Linked DNA regions of Constrictibacter sp. MBR-5. The protein of the gene in region 1 binds, or shares a complex with, the protein of each later gene. Links are inferred from orthologs where the notes say so. Each region holds a gene or a part of one and is shown on either strand. Other genes may lie near its edges.

Region 1 (8,369 bases):
GTCCAGGTCGGCGATGATGTCGTCCACCGTCTCGATCCCCACCGACAGGCGGATGACGTCCGGCCCGGCGCCCGCCGCCACCTGCTGCTCCGGCGCCAACTGGCGGTGGGTGGTCGATGCCGGATGCAGGATCAGGCTGCGCGTGTCGCCGACGTTGGCGAGGTGGGAGAAGATGTTGCAGGCCTCGACGACGCGGACGCCCGCCTCGTAGCCGCCCTTCAGCCCGAAGGTGAAGACGGACCCGGCGCCGAGCGGGAGGTATTTCCGCGCCAGCGCGTGGTGCCGGCTGGAGGGCAAGCCGGCATAGGACACCCACGCGACCTCGGGATGCGCTTCCAGATAGGCGGCGACCGCGCCCGCATTGCGGACGTGGCGTTCCATGCGCAGCGGCAGCGTCTCGATGCCGGTGATCGTCAGGAAGGCGTTGATCGGCGCCATCGCCGCACCGAGGTCGCGCAGGCCGACGGCGTGGCCGTGCACGGTCATCGCCAGATCGCCGAAGGTCTCGTGGAAGCGCAGGCCGTGATAGGCCGGCTCCGGCTGGCTGAGGCTCGGAAACTTGTCGTTGCGCGACCAGTCGAACCGCCCGCTGTCGACGACCATTCCGCCCATGGCGTTGCCGTGGCCCGACAGGAACTTCGTCGTCGAGTGGACAACGATGTCCGCCCCCCACTCGATCGGCCGGCACAGGAACGGCGAGGCGAGGGTGTTGTCGACCACCAGCGGAATGCCCGCCTCGTGCGCGATGGCGGCGACCTTCTCCAGGTCGACGACCACGCCGCCGGGATTGGCCAGGCTCTCGACGAAGATCATCTTCGTCTCCGGCGTCAGGGCGCGGCGGAAATTCTCCGGATCGTCGGGATCGACCAGCGTGGCCTGCCAGCCGAACTTGGCGAAGGTCCGGGTGAACTGGGTGATCGTCCCGCCATAGACCTTGTTCGACGCCAGGATGTGGTCGCCCGGCTGCAGCAGCGTGAAGCAGGCGAGCATCTGCGCCGCATGCCCCGAGGCCGTCGCGATGGCGCCACGGCCGCCCTCCAGCGTCGCGACCCGCTCCTCCAGCACCGAGACAGTGGGATTGCCGAGCCGCGAGTAGATGTAGCCGTAGGTCTGCAGGTTGAAGAGCGATGCCGCTTGGTCGGCGTCCTCGAAGACGAACGAGGTCGTCTGGTAGATCGGCGTCGAACGTGCGCCGGTCATCGGGTCGGGGGAGGCGCCGGCGTGAATCGCCAGCGTCTCGATACCGTAGCGCGGTCTATCGCCGGTCATCGCTCATGCCTCGGGTCGCTTGGCGGGGCCTGTCCTGGAATCAAGCGCGGCGGCGCTTGCTCGAAATGATGCCGGTGTTGACGCCGCTCCAGCCGAGTTCGCCGCACAGGCGGGAATACTCGATCTTCGGGCAGCGGTTCATGACGACCGTCAGGCCGGCGGCCTCGGCGCGTGCGGCGGCGGCATCGTTGCGCACGCCGATCTGCATCCAGACCGTCTTCGCGCCGCATGCGACGGCCTCGTCCGTGATCGGTCCGGCTGCTTCCGAATTGCGGAAGATGTCGACCATCTCGTAGGGGACGGGCACGTCCCGGAGCGCGGCGTAGGTCGTCTCGCCCAGGATCTCCTGCCCGGTGGCACCCGGGTTGACCGGAATGACCCGGTAGCCCTTCGCCTGCAGGTACTTCATCACGAAATAGCTCGGCCGGTTCCAGTGGGGGCTGGCACCCACCATCGCCACGGTCCGCACCGACTTCAGGATGCCGCGCAGATAGTCGTCGCCATAGGCATCGTGGTTCATGGCTCACTCCCTACGCGATGTCGCCGCGGAACAGGGTCGGCCGTCGCCCGGTGGGGGCGACGGCCGTTGTCCCTTATGCGACGTCCGTCAGTCGGTCGGACGCTGCCACCAGCCGCGGCGACGCCGCTGCGGCGCCTCGGAGGCCTCGGCGACCGCCGGCTCCCTTTCCCGTTCGGCGGCAGCCGGTGCGGGAGAGGCCGGCACAGGGGCGGCCTCGGGCGCGGCGGGTGCCGCCGCCGGCTTGGCGTCCACGGTCTCCGTGGCGACGGTGTCCGCGGCGGCGCGCTTCGGCCGACGCGAGCGCGGTGCCTTCGCCGGCGCGGCTTCCGTCTTTGCCGGCGCAGTCTCCTCGGCTGCCGCCTTGGCCTTCGCCGGGCGGCGGGTCCGCGGCTTCCGCGGCGTCTCCTCGGCTGTCGGTGCGGCCTCGACAGGTGCCGGCGCGGCTTCTGCCGCTGCGGCCTTGGGCTTGCGTGTGCGCCGCGCCTTCGGCTTGGGCGCCGGCTCCTCGGCGACGGGCGCCGCTTCGGCCGGCGGCGTCGCCTCGACCACGGCGATCGGTGCCGCGGGTGCCTCGGCAACCGGTGCCGATGCGACCGGCTCCACGACGGGCTCTTCCGGAGCGGGCTCGGCGGCCACCGGTTCCGGTGCTACCGGTTCGGGTGCCGCATGCTCGGGCGCAGCCGGCTCCGGCTCGCCAGCGGGGGCCTCGGCCTCCTCGGCTGCAGCCTCGCCGACGCCGTCGCCCATGGTCGCCTCGGTCGTGCCGATTTCGCCCTCGGGGCGGCGTCCACCGCGCCGGCGTCCGCCGCGGCGTCCGCGGCGGCGCCGCTTCGCCGCGCCCGCGCTGTCAGCGTCTTCCTCGGCTTCCGCCCGGGCCGGCCGCTCGGCCGGTTCTTCCGGGGCGGAGGCCGCGACGGGCGTCGGCGCCGCGATCGCGGCGATCTCTTCCGCCTCCGCCAGATCCTCGTCGTCGCCGACCGTCTCGTAGGTGGCCTCGATGACCGGCTCGATCACGCGCGTCTGCTCGATGCGGAAGGCCGGGCCGACCAGCCCGTCGTCGCACTCGATCATGATCCGCAGTGCGTTGGCACGCTCGAGATCGTGCAGCGCATGGCGCTTATGGTTGAGGATGTAGAGGGCGACCGGCGTCGGCACGTAGACCGCGACCTCGGCATTGCGCCGCTTCAGCGCATCCTCCTCGATCGAGCGAAACACGTAGAGCGCGGTCGACTCGACCGACCGCACCGAGCCGTGGCCGGCGCAGGTCGGGCAGACGACCATGCTGGTCTCGAACAGGCTTGGCCGCAGGCGCTGGCGGGAGAGCTCCACCAGGCCGAGCTGGCTGATGCGGCCCATCTGGATGCGCGCGCGGTCGTTCTTGAGCGCCTCCTTCAGGCGACGCTCGACCGCCGAATTGTTGCGGCGGTCCTCCATGTCGATGAAGTCGATGACGACGATGCCGGCGAGATCGCGCAGGCGGAGCTGGCGGGCGATCTCGTCCGCTGCCTCCAGGTTCGTCTTGACCGCCGTCTCCTCGATGTGACGCTCGCGCGTCGCGCGGCCGGAGTTCACGTCGATCGCGACCAGGGCCTCGGTCGCGTTGAGCACGATGTACCCGCCGGAGCGCAGCCGCACCGTATGCGAGTGCAGCGCGTCGAGCTGACTCTCGACCCCGAAGCGCGGGAAGATGTGCGCCGACGGGTCCTTGTAGGCCGTCACGCGGTCCACGTGCGTCGGCATCAGCGCGTTCATGAACTCGCGCGCGGCCCGGTACGCCGTGTCGCCCTCGACCAGGATCTCGTCGATGTCCTGGCTGTAGGTGTCGCGGATGGCGCGCTTGATGAGGCTCGCTTCCTCGTAGATCAGCGCCGGTGCGCGCGAACTCAGCGTCTTCTCGCGGATCTCGTCCCAGACGCGCAGCAGGAAGTCGTAGTCGCGCCGGATCTCGGGCTTCGTCCGCTCCATGCCGGCGGTGCGCAGGATCACGCCCATGCCCTCCGGCACGTCGAGCGAGTCGATGACTTCCTTCAGGCGGCGGCGGTCGGCGACGTTGGTGATCTTGCGGGAAATGCCCCCGCCGCGCACGGCGTTCGGCATCAGCACGCAATAGCGGCCGGCCAGCGAGATGTAGCTGGTCAGCGCTGCGCCCTTGTTGCCGCGTTCCTCCTTGGTGACCTGCACCAGGATGATCTGGCGGCGCTTGATCACTTCCTGGATCTTGTAGTGCCGGCGCATCCGGGGCCGGGCGCGCGGGGCGTCCTCGACTTCATCCTCGGCGCCGCCGACGGTCTCGATCGGCTCGGCGTCCTCGCCGTCCTCGTCCGCTTCGGCATGCACGGCGTCGTCGCCGGCTTCGGCCGCGATCTCTTCGACGTCCGCGTCTTCGTCCTGATCGGCGTCGTCGATCAGCGCCTCGCGGTCGGCGATCGGAATCCGATAATAGTCGGGGTGGATGTCGTTGAACGGCAGGAAGCCGTGGCGGTTGCCGCCATACTCGACGAAGGCCGCCTGGAGCGACGGCTCGACGCGGGTGATCTTGCCGAGATAGATGTTGCCCTTGAGGGTCTTTCGCGCCGACGACTCGTAGTCGAAATCGTCTACGCGTTCACCATCGAGCACGACGACGCGGGTTTCTTCCGGCTGCGTCGCGTCGATCAGCATACGCTTTGTCATACGTTTCTTTCTCCGGGGCCGGTCCGGGAGGGCGACAGAGCGCCAAGGACATGGCCGGCGTGAGATCGCGGCTGCGAGTCGTGCCGCGTCCGGCGCCTGCGGCACAAGGCCGTGGCGGCGTCGGACGACTGCTCTGACTCGAATTCATGCGCGCGCTACACCCGGGACCGGCAGATGGGGGTGACCTCGACGGGAGCGGCCCGCCTGGATTTCGGCGCCAGGGGCGCGCAGCAGCTCTCCATCCGAATCGAGGGGCTGCCGTGCTGCCGCTTCCGCGCTGCCGCTCCGGCTTTGGCTGCGATTCGAACACCTGTGCGACTCGCGACGCGTAACATAGCCACATGCGGCACGTGTCACAACCGCGAACACGGATCTGGCCCAAAAACTGCCAGAATGCACATTCGTCATTGAATCCCGAGCCTTACGCGAGCACTATTCGCGCGCTACGTTAAAAGCGGTCGTGCCATGAGGCGTTTTTCACGGCTCCTGGGTTGTCTGGTTCTGCTCGCCGGCTTGCTGGGAGCGGGGGCGGCGCAGGCTGTCCCCGAGGTTACGGCGGTGCGCGTCGGCGATCAGGCGTCGAGCACGCGCGTCGTCCTCGACCTGTCCGAGCCCGTCACCTATCGCCTGTTCACGCTGGCGAACCCGCACCGCGTCGTCCTCGACCTGCCGGAACTGGCCTGGAGTGTGGCGGAGGCGGAGGTCGGCCTCGGCGTCGTCACGGGCCTCCGGCACGGCCTTTTTCGGCCAGGCACGTCCCGGGTGGTGTTCGATCTGGGCCAGCCGGTCAGGGTGCAGGATGCCTTCATGCTGCCGCCCAACGCCGAGCACGGCCACCGGCTCGTCGTCGACATCGAGCCGCTCGCCGGCGGATCCGAAAGCCGGGTCGCCACGGCCGCACCGGTGCAGACCGCCTCGATCGCACCGGTCATGCCGGTCGTCCGCCGGCCGGCGATGCGCGTCGTGGCGATCGATGCGGGCCACGGCGGCGTGGATCCGGGCGCCATCGGCGTGCGCGGGACCTTCGAGAAGAACGTCACGCTCGCCGCGGCGCGCGAACTGCGGCGCCAGTTGGAGGCGACCGGCCGCTACAAGGTCGTCATGACGCGTTCGGACGACACCTTTCTGAGGTTGCGTGAGCGGGTCGCGACCGCTCGCCACGGCGGCGCGGAGCTCTTCATTTCGCTCCACGCGGATTCGCATCCCAGCGCGGCGACCCGCGGCCTCTCCGTCTACACGCTCTCGGCGACCGCCTCGGACAAGGAGGCGGCGGCTTTGGCGCAGCGCGAGAACAAGGCCGATCTCATTGCGGGCGTCGACCTCTCGGCGGAAAGCCGCGAGGTCGTCGACATCCTGATCGACCTCGCCCAGCGCGAGACGATGAACCTCTCCGCCCAGTACGCGGGCATGCTGGTTTCAAACCTTCGTGAGGCGGTCACGCTGCTTCCGAAGACGCACCGCTTCGCCGGCTTCGCGGTGCTGAAGGCGCCGGACATCCCCTCTGTCCTCGTGGAACTCGGCTACATGTCGAACCGCGACGAGGAGCGCCTCCTGCGCGATGCGGCCTACCGGCGTAAGCTGATGGGCGCCATCGTCCGCGCAACGGATGCCTATTTCTCACACAAGGGCAGCTTCGGACGCTCCTGATCGCCCCCGGTCGCCCGCTTTGCCTCGTCATCGACGCAAATAGCATTATGTTGGCGACGTCGCCGACGTGCGGCTGTCACCATCCCCGGCTGGAAGCGCGAGATGGCAAGGTTCCTGCGCATACTGTTTACGGTCTTCCTGTTCCTGGGGATCGCTACCGTCGTTGCCGCCTACATGGTGGTGCAGCGCTACGGCGACGATCTCCCGGACTATGCCCAGCTGGCCGACTATGAGCCGCCGGTCACAACGCGCGTGCATGCGGGCGACGGCCGGATGCTTGCCGAGTATGCAACGCAGCACCGCCTCTTCGTGCCGATCGACGTCATCCCGCAGTCGATCGTCGACGCCTTTCTCGCCGCCGAGGACAAGAACTTCTTCGAGCATCCGGGCATCGACGTCTCCAGCGTGGCGCGCGCGATGGTCACCAACCTCGTCCACATCGCGTCCGGCCGGCGGCCGGTGGGCGGTTCGACGATCACCCAGCAGGTCGCGAAGAACTTTCTGCTGACGAACGAGGTTTCCGTCGACCGCAAGATCAAGGAAGCCTTGCTGGCCTTCCGGATCGAGCAGGCGCTCTCCAAGCAACGCATCCTCGAGCTCTATCTGAACGAGATCTATCTCGGCTACGGCTCCTACGGTGTCGCGGCGGCGGCGATGAACTACTTTAACAAGTCGCTCGACGACGTCACCCTGGCCGAGGCGGCGTTCCTCGCCGCCCTGCCGAAGGCACCGAACAACTACAACCCCGTCAGCCGTAACAAGGCGGCGAGGGATCGACGCGACTGGGTCATCGATCGGATGCTGGAGGACGGCCGCATCGATCGCAGCCAGGCGGAGGCGGCATGGGCTCAGCCGCTCGAGGTTCACAAGCGCGACGATACCGAGTACGTCACCGCCCCCTGGTTCTCCGAAGAGGTACGGCGCGAGATCGTTGCCCGCTTCGGCGACAAGGCGCTCTACGAGGGCGGCCTGTCGGTCCGCTCGACCCTGGACATGCGGATGCAGCGCCTCGGCGAGAAGGCGCTGCGGGACGGCCTGATCGATTACGACCGCCGCCACGGCTGGCGGGGGCCGATCGCACAGATCTCCGCCGGGCCCGGCTGGCAGGAGCGGCTCGCCGGGATTCCGCGCCTGCCGTCGCTGGGCGACTGGGAACTGGCCGTGGTTCTGTCCGTGGACGGCGGCGGGGCGACGGTCGGCCTCGATGACGGTCGCAGCGGAACGATCCCGTTCGACGAGATGAAGTGGGCGCGGCCCTGGCTCGAGGGCGAGCGCGTCGGCGCGCCGCCGCGCCGTCCCTCCGACGTTCTTTCGGCCGGCGACGTCGTCGCGGTCGAGGCGAAGGGGCAGGGCGCCTTCGCGCTGCGCCAGATCCCGGCCGTCGACGGCGGCCTCGTGGCGCTCGATCCGCAGACCGGTCGGGTGCTGGCGCTGGTCGGCGGCTTCAGCCCGGATCGCAGCCAGTTCAACCGCGCGACCCAGGCGAAGCGCCAGCCGGGTTCGGCGTTCAAGCCGTTCGTCTATCTGGCGGCCCTGGAATCGGACTTCACGCCCGCCACGATCATTCTCGACGCGCCGATCGAGTTCAACCAGGGGCCCGGACTCGGAGTTTGGCGGCCCAAGAACTATGCCGGCGACACGCTCGGTCCCGTCACCATGCGGACCGGCCTGGAGAAGTCGCGCAACCTGATGACGATCCGCCTCGCCCAGCACATCGGCATCGACAAGGTGGCCGCGTATGCCGAGCGCTTCGGCATCTTCGACAAGATGCCGCGCGTCCTGTCCATGTCGCTGGGCGCGGGCGAGACGACGCTCCTGCGCCTGACCAATGCCTACGGCGAGATCGCCAACGGCGGCAAGCAGATCGAGGCGAGCCTCATCGACCGGGTGCAGGATCGGACCGGCCGGACGATCTATCGCCACGACGACCGTTCCTGCGACGGCTGCAGCGGCGCCTTCGCCCGGTCCGCCCAGGTGCCGCCGATCATCGCCATGCGCGAGCAGCTGGCCGATCCTGTGAGCATCTACCAGGTGACGTCCATGATGCAGGGCGTCATCGAGCGCGGCACTGCCACGCGCGTGCGCATCCCCGGTCATCCGCTGGCGGGCAAGACGGGGACGACGAACGATTCGTTCGACTCCTGGTTCGTCGGCTTCTCGACCAGTCTGGTCGTCGGGGTCTATGTCGGCTTCGACACGCCGCGCACCCTCGGCCCGCGCGAGACCGGGTCGAGCGTGGCCGCTCCGGTCTTCAAGGAGT
Region 2 (8,187 bases), on another replicon or contig:
GAGAGCCGGGCGCATGCCCTGGAGATGTCCCAGGCGCTGGTCGAGATGTGCGGCCGGCTCGGGCTGCCGCTCGTCTACAAGAGTTCGTTCGACAAGGCGAACCGCACCAGCGTCGCCGGCGAGCGCGGGCTTGGTCTGGCGGAGAGCCTGCCGATCCTGGCCGAGGTGCGAGAGCGTTTCGGCTGTCCGATCCTGACCGACGTGCACCTGCCCGACCAGTGCGTGACCGTCGCCGAGGCCGTCGACATCCTGCAGATCCCGGCGTTCCTGTCGCGGCAGACCGACCTGCTGCTCGCGGCGGCGGCAACCGGCCGCGCGATCAACGTGAAGAAGGGCCAGTTCCTGGCGCCTTGGGACATGGCCAACGTCGCCGCCAAGATCGAGAGCGGCGGCAATCGGAACATCCTGCTCTGCGAGCGCGGCGTCAGCTTCGGCTACAACACGCTGGTCAGCGACATGCGCGCCCTGCCTGTCCTGGCGGCGACGGGTTATCCCGTCGTCTTCGACGCGACCCATTCGGTGCAGCAGCCGGGCGGCCGCGGAGGCTCCAGCGGCGGCCAACGCGAGTTCGTGCCGGTGCTCGCACGCGCCGCGGTGTCGATCGGCGTCGCCGCCGTTTTCATGGAGACGCACCAGGATCCGGACGCCGCCCCCAGCGACGGACCGAACATGGTGCCCCTCGCCCGGCTCGAAGCCGTCCTGCGCGACCTGATCGCGTTCGACCGGCTCGCCAAGGCCAACCCGATACCCCCGACCTGACCCCAGCAGCGACAGGACCAGGACAGCGATGACCGCGATCACCGACATCCACGCCCGCGAGATCCTCGACAGCCGCGGCAACCCCACCGTCGAGGTCGACGTCCTGCTCGAGAGCGGCGCCACCGGCCGGGCGGCCGTTCCGTCGGGAGCCTCCACCGGCGCGCACGAGGCGAACGAGAAGCGCGACGGCGACAAGGGCCGCTACGGCGGCAAGGGCGTGCAGCAGGCGGTTGAGGCGGTCAACGGCGAAATCTACGACGCGCTGTCCGGCATGGATGCCGAGGACCAAGTGACGCTCGACGCCGTCATGATCGACCTGGACGGAACGCCGAACAAGGCGCGGCTCGGCGCCAACGCGATCCTCGGCGTCAGCCTCGCCGTCGCGAAGGCGGCGGCAGCCGAGGTGAACCTGCCGCTGTTCCGCTATGTCGGCGGCGTCTTCGCCCGCACCCTGCCGGTCCCGATGATGAACATCGTCAACGGCGGCGCGCACGCGGACAACCCGATCGACATCCAGGAATTCATGATCATGCCGGTGGGCGCGCCCACCTTCGCCGAGGCCGTCCGGACGGGGTCGGAGGTCTTCCACGCGTTGCGGAAGCTGCTGAAGGACGCCGGCCACAACACGAACGTCGGTGATGAGGGCGGTTTCGCCCCGGCCCTCTCCTCCACCGACGAAGCCCTCGGCTTCGTGATGAAGGCGATCGAGACCGCCGGCTACAAGCCGGGCGACGACGTCATGCTGGCGCTCGACGCCGCGTCGACGGAGTTCTTCAAGAACGGCAAGTACGAGCTCGAGGGCGAAGGTAAGAGCCTGGATCCCCATGGCATGGTCCGCTACCTCGCCGACCTGGTCTCGCGCTACCCGATCGTGTCGATCGAGGACGGCATGGCCGAGGACGACTGGGAGGGCTGGAAGGCGCTGACCGACGAGATCGGCAAGAAGGTCCAGCTGGTCGGTGACGACCTCTTCGTGACCAACCCGAAGCGCCTGTCCGACGGCATCGCGAAGAGCGTCGGCAACTCGATCCTGGTGAAGGTGAACCAGATCGGCACGCTGTCCGAAACGCTCGAGGCGGTCGAGATGGCGCACCGCGCCAGCTACACGGCGGTCATGTCGCACCGCTCGGGCGAGACCGAGGACTCGACCATCGCCGACCTCGCCGTCGCGACGAATTGCGGGCAGATCAAGACGGGATCGCTTGCCCGGTCCGACCGGACGGCGAAGTATAATCAGCTGATCCGGATCGAGGAGGCGCTCGGTTCGGCCGCGCGTTATGCTGGACGCGACGCCCTGCGCGTGATTCGATAGGCGCGAATCCGGCGGAGAGTCATTTATGGATGTGCTGCGCGACATACGGCGCCGAGCCCAGGCGATGCTGGGCCCGCTCGCCGTGGCGTGCGTGGCACTCTATTTCGGCTACTACGCCGTGTATGGTGGTCGCGGTATGCTGACGATGATCCAGCTCGATCAGAAGATCGCCGAGGCGCAGGCGGTTCTCGATGTCGAACAGGAGAAGCGCGACCAGCTGAACCGGCGGGTCGCGCTGATGCGGCCGACCAGCGTCGATCCCGACATGCTGGAAGAACGGGCGCGGGTCCTGCTGAACTTCGCCAAGCCCGACGACGTCATCATCCTCAATGCCGCACCGGGCCGTTGAGCCCGATCGATCCAAGCGGCTGCGACGCCGTCGCGGCGTAGGCGGTCAGCGAAGTCCGAGTTCGCGCTGCGCCCGCTCCAGATACAACCCATACAGCTTGTCGGGCGCACAGTCGCGGTTGTAGTCGGCCAGCGCCGTATTGTAGGCAGCGACCCGCTGGTTGTAGGCCGTCATCTCTCGGGTATAGCGCTCGTACTCGCGATAGTGCCGATCGCGAAGCTCCTCATACTGACGCGAGACGGCCGGGTCGAAGACCGCCGTCGAGCGTTTGCGAAGGTCCTCGACCTGGTTGCCCAGCCGTTCGACCTCCGCCCCGTCACGCTCGACTGCGGGACGTTGCGCCTGGATTGCAGGGAGTTCCTTGTCGAGCCGCGCGCCTTCCTGGACGCAGCGGCGGGTTTCCTCGTAACTCAGCTGCCCCGGCTCCTGGGCGAGCGCCGCCCCCCAGGCGGCAGCGAGCGTGCCCGCGGCGGCGATGGATGCGAACGCAAGACGCCTGACAGTCATTGCGGATTTCCTTTCCGTTCGGCTAGGTACCGACCTTCAGCGTACTCGTCAGGCCGCGCAGTGCCGCGATGACGCTGAGGCCCGTGTTCTTGCCGGTCCGCGGGTTCTCCTCGGACGGCACGTTGGCGATCTCCAGGGTGAAGCGGGCGCTGTCGGCGTCAACCTCGATCCTGTGGGTGTTCCGGTCGAGGGCCGGATCCGCCCAGATCTCAAGCGTGGTCCGGTCGGGTCCGATCCCCGCCAGAGACAACGCCGCCGCGACGTTCACGTTCGCCGGAAATCCGCGCGCGCCCTCGCGCGCCGTGCCCTCGAAAACCTTCTTCGGCTCGGTCAGCCCCTCTACCGAGATGCCGTTCTCCACCAGATGCGGTGCTCCGGACAGGCCGCCCGGCGGCTTGCGCGTGACCATCCGGACGGAGTGGATGGTGCCTTCGGCCACGGCGCGGACAGCATCCAGCCCGAGCAGCGCCCCCGTCGGCACGACGATGCGGGCCCCGGTCTCCCGTGCCAGATCGACCAGATGCATGCGCGGCAGCAGCGCGCCGACGCTGCTCGGCACGAAGATGCGGCCGGCGCGGATCGCGGGCTCCGCGACCTCTTCGAAGACGGCGGCCGGCGCGCATTCGACCACGATGTCGGCCAGGGCGCCCAGTTCACCGAGCCGCACAACCTTGGGCGGCCGTGCGAAACCGGCGACCTTGGCGCGCGCGCCTTCGAGGTCGCGGGCCGACACGGCTACGAGTTCGAGCCCCTCGACGCCCGCATCGATCGCGGCTGCGACTTGGCGGCCGATCGCCCCAAGTCCGCCGATCCCGACGGTCAGCGATTTCCGGACATTCCCTCCAGCCTCACTTCGCATCGGCACGCTCCAGGACGGCGTGGAACAGCACGTCGCACGCGGCCGTGAGGTCCTCGGGCTTGCAGTTCTCCGCCTCGTTGTGGCTGATGCCCTTCTCGCAAGGAGCGAAAATCATCGTCGTCGGCGTGACGCGCGCCATGTAGACCGCGTCGTGGCCCGCGCCGCTGACCACGTCCATGTGGCTGTAGCCGAGGGTCTCGGCGGCCTGCCGCACCGCTGCGACGCAGCCCTTGTCGAAGGCGACCGGCGGCGAGTACCAGGTCTCCTTCACCTCCACGGGGGTGCCGTGGTTGAGCGCGGCTTCGTCGGCGGCGGCGCGAAGTTCGCCGTCCATCTCGGTCATCACGTCCGCGTCCGGGTGACGGATGTCGACCGTGAAGAAGACCTCGTCGGGCACGACGTTGGGCGAGCCCGGGGAGACGCGCATGATGCCGACGGTGCCGCGGCCGTAGGGATCGCGCCGCCTCCCGATGCGCTGTACCGCCTGGACGATCTGCGCCGCAGCGACCAGCGCATCCTTGCGCATGTCCATCGGCGTGGCACCGGCATGGCCGGCCTCGCCGCTGACCGTGATCTCGTACCAGCGCGCGCCCTGGCCGCCGGTCACGACGCCGATCTGCTTGGCCTCGCGCTCCAGGATCGGCCCCTGCTCGATGTGCAACTCGAAATAGGCGCCGACCGGACGGCCGCCGACCGACGCCTCGCCCTTGTAGCCGATGCGCTCCAGTTCCTCGCCGATCGTCTTGCCGGCGGCATCCCGGATGCCGTGGCCCTCCTCCAGCGAGAACACACCGGCGAAGACGCCGGAGGCGATCATCGGCGGTGGGAAGCGGGCACCCTCCTCGTTCGTCCAATTAACGATCTCGATCGGTGCCTCGGTCTCGACGCCATGATCGTTCAGCGTGCGCACCACCTCCAGCGCCGCCAGCACGCCCAGCACGCCGTCGAACCGTCCACCGGTCGGCTGAGTATCCAGGTGGCTGCCCGACATGATCGGCGGCAGGTCGTTGTTGCGGCCCGGACGGCGCGCGAAGATGCTGCCCATGCGGTCGACCGTCACCTCCAGCCCCGCCTCGCGGCACCAGCGCACGAACAGGTCGCGGCCGGCCTTGTCCTCGTCGGTCAGCGTCTGCCTATTGCTGCCGCCCTTCGCGGTCGCCCCGATCTTAGCCATCTCCATGATGGTGTCCCACAGCCGCTGGCCGTCGATCCTGATGTTCCGCATGTCGTAGCCCCGTGTGTCGGCGAGGTGACGAGTGTCCGGCGGGGTCGCCACGGGGTCAACGGAAACCGGGGTGGACGGGCGATCGATCCTATTGCTGGATCGGCACTCGCAGGCTCGTGGCGGAATGCATGATGGAGGTCGAACATTCCAAAGGACAATCTGACGCCAGCCAAGCGGACCGCCTTCGCGTGGATCGAACGTAACCGAGACGCTGTCGCGGCGCTGGGTGACGCCATCTTCTCCTTCGGCGAGCCCGGTCTCGAGGAGTATGAGACTGTCGCACTGATGACCGAGCTGCTGGAGGAAGCCGGGTTCACCATCCAGCGCAACCTCTCTGGCTTTCCGACGGGCTTCCTCGCCACCTGGGGCTCCGGGTTTCCGGTGATCGCACTCCACGCGGAGTATGACGGCAATCCCGACAACAGCCAGGAATCGGGTGCCACCGAGCCCACACCGATGGTCCAGGGGGCACCGGGCCACTGCGAAGGGCACAATCTCAACGCTGCCGCGCTGGTGGCGGCCGCCCTGGCGGTCCGGCACGCCCTGACCGACAGCCAGATGCCGGGAACCCTGAAGGTGTTCGGCGCGCCCGCGGAGGAGCTTGTCCTAGCCCGGCCCTACTTTGTACGGGACGGCCATTTCGCTGATGTCGACCTCGCCTTCCATGACCATGTCCTCGGCGAGTTCATGACCGAGCATGGGCAGGTCCAGATCGCCGCGGTCTCGGCCGAGTTCATCTTCACCGGCGAGACGGCACATGCCGGCCTCACTCCCTGGCGGGGACGCGACGCGCTCGACGCCGTCGTCCTGATGGACATGGGCATCGCCCAGCATCGCGAACACATGCTGCCGACGATGCGCGCTCACAGGGTCATCACCGACGGCGGCAAGCAGCCGAACGTGATTCCGGCCCGTGCTGCAGTCTGGTGGTATTTCCGCGATCCGAGCGCGGCCGGCGTGCGCGCGTTGTTCGAGCATGCGAAGCGGGTGGCGGAAGGGGCCGCGCTGATGACCCGCACGGAGGTCACGGTCGACGTGCGGAGCGCGGTCTGGCCGGTCCGCTGCAATCGGACGCTGGCGGAGGTCATTCAGCGCAACATCGAGCAGGTGGGCATGCCCGATTGGACGGACGCGGAGCACGCGTTCGCCCGGGCGCTTCAGGAGAAGGCCGGTGTCCGGACCGAAGGGCTGCGTACCGCCATTACGCCGCTGACCGGTCCCGCCGAGGCGATCGCCGCCTCCAACGACTGCGGCGACCTCTCATGGGTGGTGCCGATGGGCCGGCTCTGGTTCCCGGGCACCGTGCCGAACATCTCGTTCCATCACTGGACCGGCGGAGCGCCACTGGCGACGTCGATCGCGCACAAGGGAACAGTCGCGGGTGCGAAGGCGCTGGCCGGCGCCGTCCTCGACTTTTTCGGCGATCCCGATCTGGTGGCCGAAGCGAAGCGGACGTTCGCCGAGGAGGTCGGCGACACGGTCTACGAGCCGCTGTTGCCGCCCGGCCAGAAGCCGCGGCTCGACGTCAACACCGCCCTGATGGAGCGCTTTCGCCCCGCGATGCGCGCACATTACCGCCGGGAGCGGCCGAAGTTTCGTTAAGACGCTTCGGCTGCGTTCCCGCCGGCGCTTCGCGGATAGCCGAGCACCAGCACTTCCGCCCCCTCCTCGCCCGCGTCGACCGCGAGCGCAGGCTCGTCCGCCGGGACGAAGAGGGTCGACCAGCGGTCCAGCCTGCGGCCGTCGCGCCGGATCGCGCCCGACACCACCAGGACGGACTGCCCGGCGGTCCCTCCCGGCGCGGGCGCCGTCAGGCGGGAGCCGGGCGGCAGACGGAGCATATGGGCCGCCAGACCGTCTTCATGGGCGAGGATGCATTCGCAGACCGGGTCCGCCAGCCCCCTCAGCCCCTCCACGCCCAGCGGATCGACGGGATCTGCCAGAATGTAGCGGCGCTTGATCGGGCGGCGACGATCGCGCATCGCAGGCAGGAACTGGGCGCCGGTCGAATCGGCGCTCGCGCGGAAGGTGAAATAGCCCAGGCCCTGCGGCCCCGGCCGGATCGGGCCGTAGCCGGTGCAGGCCCCGGCGAAATGCACGGTCAGCGGTGCGAGGGGATGGTGGCCGATCTCGCCGCCGCCCTCGACGATCACCTAGAACTGATCGACATAGTGGAAGTGCGGGTGCACGACGGCGCCCGGCTCCTGCTGCACCAGGAAAGCCTGCGGCGGCCGCCGTTCGCCGGGCGCGGGATCGACATAGGCGGGCGCATCGGCCGTCGGATCGACCGAGGCCGACCCCTCCGGCGAGGGCGACGGGCCGAAATAGTTGCTGCGCCAGATGGTCGAGCCGCTCGGCGTCTGGCGAGCAAAGCGGGTGGCGGCGGCGGTGGCCGCGTCCGTGGCGACGATCATCGTCTGGCCCTCCCTGGTCGGCCGGCATCTCGGCCAGCGTCTCTCGTTTTCATAGCGCTCGGAGCCGCGCCTGCCAACGCCGACCCGAATGCCGCCGACGCGCTTCCCATTGCCTCGCGGTGCGGATCGGCCGACAATCCGGCCTGGAGGAACGCCATGCAATTGCCGGAAAACGGCCTCGTCGCCGTCGTCAAGCGCGACTGCCCGACATGCGAACTGCTCGAGCCGGTCTACCGGCAGCTGCGCGACGGACCGGGACTGACCGTGTTCTCGCAGGACGATCCCGCCTTCCCGGAAGCGATCGGCGGCGCGCACGACGACCGCGACCTTGAACGATCCTACCGGCTCGACGTCGAGACCGTGCCGACGCTGATCCGGCTGGAGGGTGGCCGCGAGGCCGGCCGCGCCATCGGCTGGCACCGCGGCGACTGGGAAGCCGTGACCGGCATTGAGGGCCTCGGCGCCGACTTGCCCGAATGGCGACCCGGCTGCGGCTCGAAGAGCGTCGAGCCCGGCATGGCGGAGATCCTGAAGGTCCGCTTCGGCGACGCCCGCTTCGGCGCACGCCCCATCGAACTTCGCAATTACGATGACCCGATCGAGGCGGCCTACGAGCGCGGCTGGAGCGACGGCCTGCCGGTCGTGCCGCCGACCGAAGTGCGCGTGCTGCGCATGCTCCGGGGCACGACCCGTGCGCCCGACGAGATCATCGGCAGCATCCCGCCGAACCTGGCGCCCTGCACGGTCGAGAAGGCGGCGATC

What was found.
Region 2: the proteins of ABIE65_RS24430 (region 1) and eno are in contact, whole or in part, in a solved structure (PDB 2FYM), measured with the Escherichia coli proteins. The link is inferred for Constrictibacter sp. MBR-5 from one-to-one orthologs.

The regions. Positions count from the first base shown.
Region 1 is NZ_JBEPTK010000019.1:17,858-26,226, forward strand. What follows is about bases 1,670-4,780. They hold ABIE65_RS24430 (Rne/Rng family ribonuclease), read right to left. Parts: upstream 4,463-4,780; coding sequence 1,877-4,462; downstream 1,670-1,876. Other genes in these bases: ABIE65_RS24425 (CoA-binding protein), read right to left, coding at 1,670-1,789. In the rest of the region: ABIE65_RS24420 (O-acetylhomoserine aminocarboxypropyltransferase), read right to left, coding at 1-1,269; more of ABIE65_RS24425, read right to left, coding at 1,310-1,669; ABIE65_RS24435 (N-acetylmuramoyl-L-alanine amidase), read left to right, coding at 4,928-6,109; ABIE65_RS24440 (penicillin-binding protein 1A), read left to right, coding at 6,212-8,369. UniProt on the Escherichia coli protein: Endoribonuclease that plays a central role in RNA processing and decay. Required for the maturation of 5S and 16S rRNAs and the majority of tRNAs. Also involved in the degradation of most mRNAs.
Region 2 is NZ_JBEPTK010000001.1:133,033-141,219, forward strand. Bases 1-2,929 are described here. They hold eno (phosphopyruvate hydratase), read left to right. Parts: upstream 1-787; coding sequence 788-2,071; downstream 2,072-2,929. Other genes in these bases: kdsA (3-deoxy-8-phosphooctulonate synthase), read left to right, coding at 1-759; ABIE65_RS00630 (FtsB family cell division protein), read left to right, coding at 2,097-2,420; ABIE65_RS00635 (hypothetical protein), read right to left, coding at 2,466-2,927. Also shown: ABIE65_RS00640 (aspartate dehydrogenase), read right to left, coding at 2,950-3,786; ABIE65_RS00645 (Zn-dependent hydrolase), read right to left, coding at 3,776-5,011; ABIE65_RS00650 (amidohydrolase), read left to right, coding at 5,246-6,613; ABIE65_RS00655 (hypothetical protein), read right to left, coding at 6,610-7,164; ABIE65_RS00660 (hypothetical protein), read right to left, coding at 7,165-7,425; ABIE65_RS00665 (thioredoxin family protein), read left to right, coding at 7,582-8,187. UniProt on the Escherichia coli protein: Catalyzes the reversible conversion of 2-phosphoglycerate (2-PG) into phosphoenolpyruvate (PEP). It is essential for the degradation of carbohydrates via glycolysis.